DNA from 2 places in the Paenibacillus sp. cl130 genome. Region 1 is predicted to be linked to the other one. Evidence: a T-box and tRNA genes for the amino acid it is inferred to sense, from the RefSeq annotation. Region 1 holds a T-box; the other holds one or more tRNA genes.
The links. A T-box is a leader RNA that pairs with one kind of tRNA and senses whether it is charged. The one in region 1 lies ahead of leuS (leucine--tRNA ligase), so its partner is inferred to be a tRNA-Leu.
Positions count from the first base shown of each region.

Region 1 (4,856 bases):
ATGATGAAGAGCAACCATTCGTACTGGATGAACGCTCTATCTCGTATATCTGGACATGTGCGTTGGACACTCCCCGTTGTGAAATTGAGCATCATCTTAGTATCTTTGCGAAAGCAGAACAAGAAGGACGCGATCTATACCAGCGTTTCGAGGAAATACATGTTCAACGTGCCTATGACCCAGACTGGATGAAGGCAGAATTGTCCAAAGCGGGTTTTCGTGATGTGAAGGTATATGCGGATTTTGAATGGGTAGAAGCAGAAGATGACGCGGCGAGACTGTTTTATGTTGCTGTAAAATAGCAAGGCTTCATTTAGCGAGTATGGGAAAAGAAAGACGCTTTTCATGATGACATGAAGGGCGTCTTTTTGCACTCATATATTCACTTTGTAGCTCAGCTGAAGCTCATCACCCGGTACACCCCGAATGCCCCAGTTCTGTTTGGGTGTTTCAAATATAGTAATCTCAAGATCCTGTGGAGAAATACCCAAAAGATCGTTAATTCTTTGGAATAACAGGTTAATGAGTTGCTTCTTAGCTTCTGTCGTTCTGCCTTCAAAGATACTGATTTCAATAATGGTGTACGCCTCAGAGCGACCATCGGCATATATAAAGTCTTCCTGATCCATAGGAAAAAAACGTTGAAACCTCTTGTCAGGAGGATATTTGAACGCATCCACCACAGCAGAATGAATCACCTCTGAAAGTTGCTTTTTGATTGGATTTAGAGTTTCTTTTATTCCGTAAATTTTAATCTGTGCCATTTCTCAGCTCACCTTTCTTATCTCAACTCATCTCAACTTGAAGCGATTTAATTCGAAATCATTATAAAACATTCGTATGCATGTGTCATGAACAATTAGTATGAAGAGGGTCTTTAACACCAAAGGTAGTCCTTATTTGACTTTTTTCGCGGTTTTCAATATAATAGTGCCATTATTAACGGTTAAACAATCGCTGATGAGGAATAGTAGCTTTGTCTGGACATGTAGAGAGCTGGCGGGTGGTGCAAGCCGGTTGACAGTGCAAAGTGAACTCGCCTCGGAGATATGCGTCCAACGCAGGAACGCCCTATACAGGTGCTTGTATCCTGTTATTAACCCGCATCGGATCACCTCCGTTATCAGGTGCAAAGGGAGTAGAACGCGAAGAACGCTTTCTGCTAACTAGGGTGGTACCACGGGAATATAACCTCTCGTCCCTAGCGCTGACACGCTACGGGATGCAGAGGTTTTTTTGTTGCATACCGTTTGAGGAGGAAAAGACAATGACAGACACACAGCCGAAGCACGGCTATCAACCGCAAAGTATTGAACCAAAATGGCAGAAATATTGGGATGAGAACAAGACGTTCCGTACCGGGGAAGAGCCGGGCAAACCGAAGTTTTATGCTTTGGATATGTTTCCGTACCCATCTGGAGCCGGCCTACATGTAGGCCACCCAGAGGGCTACACAGCTACGGATATTGTTTCACGATATAAAAGAATGCGCGGCTACAACGTACTGCATCCGATGGGTTGGGACGCCTTCGGTCTGCCTGCCGAGCAGCATGCGCTGGATACAGGGGAGCACCCACGCGAAATTACGGTGAAAAATGTAAATAACTTCCGCCGTCAAATCAAATCGCTCGGCTTCTCCTACGACTGGGATCGTGAAATCAGCACGACGGATCCTGATTATTACAAATGGACACAGTGGATCTTCATCCAGCTGTACAAGCGCGGTCTTGCATATGTAGCTGAAGTACCTGTGAACTGGTGCCCGGCGCTGGGAACGGTGCTAGCGAATGAAGAAGTTATTGACGGTAAGAGTGAGCGTGGCGGTCATCCGGTCGTCCGTAAACCAATGCGTCAATGGATGCTGAAAATTACGGAATACGCGGATCGTCTGCTGGAGGATCTGGAGGAACTGGATTGGTCTGAGAGTATTAAGGATATGCAGCGGAACTGGATCGGTAAGTCTACCGGGGCAGAGGTTCGTTTTCCAATTGAAGGCTATGACGAGCAACTCACAGTATTTACAACCCGTCCAGATACACTGTTCGGCGCAAGCTACTGTGTGCTGGCACCAGAGCAGGAATTGGTGGATATTATCACTACGCCTGAGCAAAAGGATGCTGTACAACAGTACCGTGAACAAGCTGCTCGTAAAAGCGATCTGGAGCGTACGGATCTGGCCAAGGATAAAACAGGCGTATTCACAGGAGCTTATGCAGTGAACCCGGTGAACGGCGAAAAGCTGCCGATCTGGATTGCTGACTATGTACTTGCAGGCTACGGAACTGGAGCGATTATGGCTGTACCTGCTCACGATGCGCGTGACTGGGAATTTGCCAAGCAATTCGGATTGAATATCATTGAGGTTGTCCAAGGTGGAGATGTGGCTAATGAGCCATATACTGAGGATGGACCGCACGTCAATTCCGGCCCGCTGAATGGACTTACCAACGAGGAAGCGATTCCGAAGATGATTGAATGGCTGGAAGCCGAGGGCAAAGGACACGGCAAAGTCACCTATCGCCTGCGTGACTGGCTGTTCAGCCGTCAACGCTATTGGGGCGAGCCGATTCCGGTAATTCATCTGGAGGATGGAACGATCAAAACGGTTCCTGAGGACCAACTTCCGCTCGTACTGCCGGAGATGGACAATATCAAGCCTTCAGGTACAGGTGAATCCCCGCTGGCGAACGCAACAGATTGGATCGAAACCATTGATCCTGAGACAGGTATGAAAGCACGCCGCGAGACAAATACAATGCCGCAATGGGCAGGCAGTTGCTGGTATTACCTGCGCTTTATTGATCCGAAAAATGACAAAGAGCTTGTATCCAAAGAGAAACAACGTGAATGGATGCCTGTTGATTTGTATATTGGCGGAGCGGAACATGCGGTTCTTCACTTGCTGTATGCCCGTTTCTGGCATAAGGTACTGTATGATATCGGCGTAGTGGAAACGAAAGAGCCTTTTTATAAGCTGGTCAACCAGGGTATGATTTTGGGCAACAACAATGAAAAAATGAGTAAATCACGCGGTAATGTCATTAATCCTGATGATATTGTCAATACGTTTGGCGCCGATACGCTGCGTATTTATGAGATGTTTATGGGGCCGCTGGAAGCGACCAAGCCATGGAATGAGAATGGGGTAGAGGGAGCACATCGTTTTCTGTCCCGCGTATGGCGCCTGTTTGTTTCCGAGGATGGTAGCCTGAACGATAAAATTACAAATGACGGCGGTAGCGATGAGTTCAATCGTACTTGGCATAAAACGCTGAAAAAAGTAACCGAAGATCTGGATGCACTGCGCTTCAATACAGCGATCAGCCAGCTGATGATCTTCACCAACGATGCATACAAAGCAGACCTTCTGCCGCGTGCAGCAATGGAAAACTTCGTGCAAATGCTGTCGCCGCTTGCACCCCATCTGGCCGAGGAATTGTGGCAGCTGCTGGGGCACAATGATAGCATTACCTACGCGGCCTGGCCTGCTTATGATGAAGCATGGACGGTGGACGCCGAAGTGGAAATTGTTGTGCAAGTGAATGGTAAAATTGTGCAGCGTGCAACGATTGCCAAGGATCTTGATGCTAAAGCGATGGAAGCATTCGCTGTGTCGTTGGACAATGTTCAGCAGGCACTGGCCGGCAAAACGATCCGCAAGGTAATTGCTGTACCAGGTAAGCTGGTTAATATTGTTGCCGGTTAATTGGCTTTAAGCCGAAGGAGACATCCACCTTTTGCATGTCTTCTTCATACTTGTTGTGCGTGGCCTGTATCAGCTCGGGAAAGACACTATGCAGGCTGATGTCCAACAGTGCGAGAGCTTCGGCAGTAATACCTCCGGGAACCGCCACTCTGGCCTGTAACTCGGCTGGTGTCATCCCGCCTTCCGTGAGCAGCTTTCCAGTGCCGATGATCATTTCACCGGCCAGGGCGCATAGCTCCGTACGGTCTATACCTGTAGCTTGAACTGCGGCTTGAATCCACTGGTCCATAAAAAAGGCCAAGAAAGCAGGACCGCAACTCGAAAAATCCGACGTGATTCGAGTATAAGATTCTTTAACCCGAATCGGCCTGCTGATGTGGGACATAAGCTCTTCCAGAAGGGTGCGGTCCTCCTCTGTAATCCGGCTTCCATGGATGCATAGTGAGGCTCCGCTGCCCACTTGGTGGGTGATACTGGGAATAATTTTGGACACTTTGGCTTTCAGTGCATGCTCCAAAATACGAATCTGCACCGGGCTTGTGATAGATACGACGATTTGCTCTTCTGTAATGACGTTGCGTATTTCATCCGTTACGGCTTTTGATTCCAGCGGCTTCACACAGATAAACAAAACATCGCTTTCCGCTGCCGTTTCACGGTTGCTTTGGGCTGCATGCAAACCTGGATAACGACGGGCTAGCTCGGTTACCTTGGAATGCGTTCGATTGCTTGCTGATATTTGCTGCGGCTTGAGTGCGTTAGAATTAATAAAAGACTCAATTAGCAGACTTCCCATGCTGCCAGTCCCGATAAATCCAACTTTCATTGTTCAACGTCCTCCTTTCATACTTTGCGGTATAGACGCTGTGCTGTCAGCTGTCATTCTTCTTAGTGTATGCGCCTGGTCTTGGCCGACATGACGAATTTTATGTCTGAGCATGTTAGATCGTGCCCGGGGTCGTACCACTTTTTTGTAAAAATGCTCACAGCGAGACCGTATGGAGGTTGTTTGCACCCTCCGGTTTAACGGGAATTGAACAGACTTGCTCTGTTTGATTGAGACGGTGTTTTCAGTCGGCTCAATTTCCCGAAATCCATGTGGAGTAGGGGACGATACGGAAATGAAACGCGTATGGACAGGAACAGCGAT
Region 1 is NZ_FOYG01000002.1:703,163-708,018, reverse strand. Features, by position in the region: gene BM358_RS09400 (class I SAM-dependent DNA methyltransferase) at 1-302, shown strand, start outside; gene BM358_RS09395 (tautomerase family protein) at 375-764, opposite strand; T-box leader at 949-1,206, shown strand; gene leuS (leucine--tRNA ligase) at 1,268-3,706, shown strand; gene comER (late competence protein ComER) at 3,687-4,532, opposite strand; gene BM358_RS09380 (ComEA family DNA-binding protein) at 4,828-4,856, shown strand, end outside.

Region 2 (4,856 bases), on a different contig from region 1:
TCCCCAATGACTCATAAATGCAAGTGCAGTTGGGGCGAGAATAAGAAACGGATGTACCAAAATGGCAATCGCGATCAGCTTCATTTCCTTGCCTTCAATCTTCCTTCCCATAAATTCCGGAGTTCTCCCGACCATCAGTCCGCATATAAACACACCCAGAATCGCATACATCAGCATATTCATCAGCCCGACACCCTTGCCGCCAAAAATGACGTTTAGCATCATTTCTCCCAAAGCAGCCATACCACCCAGTGGGGTTAGTGTATCATGCATATTATTGACCGAACCTGTCGTTGCCGCTGTTGTGACCGCAGTGAATAAAGCCGATTGTCCAATGCCGAAACGAACCTCTTTCCCTTCCATGCTTCCTTGAGAAGCATCCACACCCAGTGTCTGGATTAACGGATTACCTGTCTTTTCAGACACATACGTAATGGATAGAAAAATTAGAAACAATACCATCATGGAGCTAAAAATAATCCAGCCCTGTTTACGATTACGGGCAAACAATCCAAAGGTATACGGCAACGAAGCCGGCATTACCCACATTGCCAAAATTTCCAGCACGTTCGTCCAAGGACTTGGATTTTCAAAAGGATGCGCAGAGTTAGCTCCCGCATAACCGCCCCCGTTTGTCCCCAAATGCTTGATGGACTCCAGAGAAGCAATGGGTCCCATAGAAATCTGCTGCTGTGTTCCGCTCAGCGTCGTAAGATCCGCCGTAGGCTGTAGCGTCTGTGGTACCTTCAATCCAACCAGCACCAGCGTAAGCACAAAGGCCAACGGCAGGAAAATCCTTATAATGGCTTTAATAAAATCTTGAAAGAAATTGCCCATCCCTTCACCCCGCCGCGTCAATCCTCTCATAAAAGCCGCAGCAACCGCAAAACCGGAAGCAGCCGAAGTGAACATCATCATCGTGACGAACGCCATCTGTGTCAGATACGTAAGCCCGCTTTCTCCGCTATAATGTTGGAGATTCGTATTCGTCATAAAGCTGATTACCGTATTAAAAGCTAGTGATGCTTCCATATTACTGTTTCCCGCCGGATTACCGGGAAGCATTCCCTGTAAACGCAACAGCAAGTAGCTGATCGCCACAAGCACGACATTCGTTGCAATGAAACTCATAACATACGTAGTCCAACGCATGCTTTCTAGCTTCTTCAATCCTACTATCTTATAAATCAGCTTTTCTGTTCCGCCAAAAATCCGATCCGTCCGATTGGGTTCATTCGAGAATACATGATACATATAGGTGCCCACTGGCTTTACCAAGAGCAGCAATATGACGATCACAATTCCAATTTGAAGCAGCTCCATCCTTTATTCCTCCTTCAAAATGCTCCTGCGTTTGGAACAACAGACCTGCTTCCAGAGCACCAATTGTGTGCACACGTTTGCGAAAACCCGCTACCTATGATGCTTAATATTCAGATCTGTTGTTCCCGCCCGCTCTATCCCCTATAGCTGACTAGAACTTTTCAGGGTTCAGGAGTGCGTAGATTAAATACATAAACACAATAGCCGTAAGCCCAAGTATAACGATCATCCTCTTCGTCCTCCTTTAGAGGTCTGCGCATCACACCAGCGTACAAACAGCAGTATCACTCCATAACTCACAGCCATGACGAGCAGCATGTATATATCCATCATGTTTATACCCTCCGTATCGGTCCTCAGATCGCCATTCTTATTTGATCATAAAATCATAAAACAACTATGTTATAAGTGCTTATCCGTTCAGCAGAAAACCCACCTCTCCGTTCAATGTGTAGATCACATGATCCGCTCCCAATCCCCGATAAATTCCTTGTGGATTACAGCCGTGCGTAATAACATAGATCGATTCCGATGTTAGCGGCCGACATATTTGCAGGAAACGGCACGTCAGATTCAAGCTGTTCTCGAACAAATACACACTACCAATTTCTTTTTTTGGAAAATTCCATTTTCCCGCTTGCATGGTATTGATGCGGACAATGTGCTCCACACCCATTTTTTTGAGCTGTCGTTCCTCCTGGGCGCTATTCGTGAGAACTGCAAACGCCAATTTTTTGAAAATAAGCAATTTCACAAAACTTCTGCCCGCTTCATTCGGTGCAGTGACAATAATTAACCGACCTTCCATCAGTAGCTCCTCTCCCGGTATAAAAAGACAACAAAAAGAAGCCGAAGGAAAAAGGCTTTCCTCCGGCTTCTTACATATCCATGATAAAATAAACCATGGCTGCACACGGCGGTTTGTTGCCTCTCCCTGTACGCTTACGAGGTTAGCTGTCGGATTCGGACGTGAGAGTCGCCCTATTTCTGGCACTTGACCTGAAAATTCACCCCATGAGACACACGGCTTCCGAAGCCGTACAATCTCGATTGGTTCCCCCGCTTTTGCAACTGCAAAATTCAGCGCTATAGACATTTCGTTGTTGCTTCATTCAAGTTAATTTGAAATTACGTCTTGAATCATACACCCGCGCATGGAAGACTGTAAAGCTCAACTGCGGGGTTATAAATCGGCCTTTAGAGCCTAGGATATTAATAATAGCGCTTACAATGCAACTATGCTTCTCACAGCTCCTTCAATCTCTGTTTTTCATCCCTTTTCGAAAATGACAAGCATGTCAATATTGGCGTAGGGTAGAGCGTTTTTGGCCTTTTTTTGTAAAAAGAGAAGAAAATACGCTATATGTACCAGCTAAACACCGATTGAACCCGCTTTTATAAGAAGAAACACCTTAATTCGCTCCATTTGCGGTGCGATTTACTGTTTTGAACAAAATACGATTTTACAGCGGCTAAAGGCTTGATATAGCTTTTCCAAACTTGCAACCTTGCTTTTAATTGCTTACAATTTAATTGCTGAATATTGAATAAGGAGAGATACTATGACCGTTTATGAATATGATGCACACACCCTGCAAGGGAAACAAATTCCGTTATCCACATATGAAGGGAACGTTCTGCTTATCGTGAACACTGCCAGCAAATGTGGGTTAACCCCCCAATACAAAGCGCTACAAGAGCTATATGACCAGTACCATGAACAGGGGCTCGAAATTTTGGGATTTCCCAGCAACCAATTTGCCAAACAAGAGCCAGGTTCCAGCGAGGAAATTTCCGAGTTTTGCCAGATCAATTATGGTGTTACCTTTCCGATGTTCGCCAAGACAGATGTCAATGGCGATCAAGCGCACCCCTTATTTCGTTACCTGACCCAAACTGCTCCGGGGGTATTAGGGTCCAAAGCGATCAAATGGAATTTTACTAAATTCTTAATTACACGAGAAGGTAACGTATTTAAGCGCTATGCACCGCAAACCACTCCAGATAAGCTGGCGGGAGATATAGAGAAGCTTTTGCAGCAAAACTGACATCCTTCTTTATCACAGTTAATAAACGACCGGTTGTCTACCGTTGTTCTGTGGCAAAAGGATATAACGAAAAATGCTTAACAAAAAAAGCATCCCTTCACGTAAACCGTGTCAGGATGCTTTTTTAACTGAGTCTTGCATATAATGCGGTCGAGAGGACTCGAACCTCCACGGGCGTACGCCCACTACCCCCTCAAGATAGCGTGTCTGCCATTCCACCACGACCGCAAATCATAATGTAATGAGGCAACAGATTTATTATACTCTCTCATCAACTATTTGTAAACAAAAATATAATAATTATTTTATATGTTATTTTAACTAACATATATGAGCGATAAGAATATTTAATTTGACACAAAAGCTATTTAAATGTAAATATATATTACATATATTTCGAATATTTTTCGTTATCCCCAAGTAAAAAGTAAAATAACATAACATAAGGATTCACTTCGAGGAGGCGAACCACCTTGCATAAAGGCAACCGCTTGCTGAACTATGCATTATTGTTGGACCCTTCCCTACCTGTTGGTGGCTTCACCCGTTTCAACGGACTGGAGAAACTATCCCGTAACGGACATTTGAACAGTCTACAAGACCTGGAACATTACATGCTGGATGATTTGTATCCTCAATTTACAACCGTTGACGGCATGGCTATCAAAAGTCTGTATGTCGCCATCCAGCAGAATGACAGTTGGCGGATCGCCCTCATTGATAAGATGCTGCATACCCAACGTCCCTCCTGGCAGCATGTGAAGGAGTTTCGTCTATCCGGTCAGCGTCTACTCAAGCTCGCTAAGGCTCTTTATCCTTGGCTTGAATTTGACCAGTTGGAATCCATACTCATTCAATACAATGCGATTGGCACACTCGCTACCGTTCACACCTGGATTAACTTCCTCCTCGGAAACGATGTAGAACAGACCGTTCACGGCTATCTTAGCGCAGCGGTGTCCTTCTGTGTGGAAGATGCCTTCAAACTACTCAATCCTCCTTATGAGGAAAAGAACCCTCTTATGGAGCGTATGACAAGCGAGCTCCTCTCTGCCTGGAAGAAGCTTAACCAACCTGAGCCAACTGCATCTCAGCGTCGCTTTCTTCACAGACATTGGTCCAGCTCCTACATCACTCTACCTCTTTATATGAGCCATAATAACCAATTGGATGAACCTAGACTGTTTTCCTCCTCAGGTCTATTCAAACGCCTTCCAGCATCCCCCTGATGCGTCGCTTCGCCAATGTGGTCACAACACCAAAAACACTCTGTCCCTTTCCTCAGGTGGCAGAGTGTTTTTTATCCACATATAATCGCAATTCACACCATTAGCAGACTCTAGACGGATTATCAGAACCACCTAGCACTTAATTAAGTAATCAATTCAACAAAATGACGCATTTACGATTGTAAAAACACGTATAAAAGTGTATCATAGTGTCAGATGGTTAATTCTAACATGTTTACTGATGATTATTATAACA
Region 2 is NZ_FOYG01000001.1:982,564-987,419, forward strand. Features, by position in the region: gene kdpA (potassium-transporting ATPase subunit KdpA) at 1-1,323, opposite strand, end outside; gene BM358_RS27125 (potassium-transporting ATPase subunit F) at 1,475-1,552, opposite strand; gene BM358_RS04645 (hypothetical protein) at 1,736-2,131, opposite strand; cyclic di-AMP (ydaO/yuaA leader) riboswitch at 2,247-2,419, opposite strand; gene BM358_RS04650 (glutathione peroxidase) at 2,886-3,371, shown strand; tRNA gene BM358_RS04655 (tRNA-Leu) at 3,517-3,599, opposite strand; gene BM358_RS04660 (urease accessory protein UreF) at 3,863-4,600, shown strand.
Region 2: it has a tRNA-Leu gene. The T-box ahead of leuS (leucine--tRNA ligase) is inferred to sense a tRNA for this amino acid. The anticodon was not compared.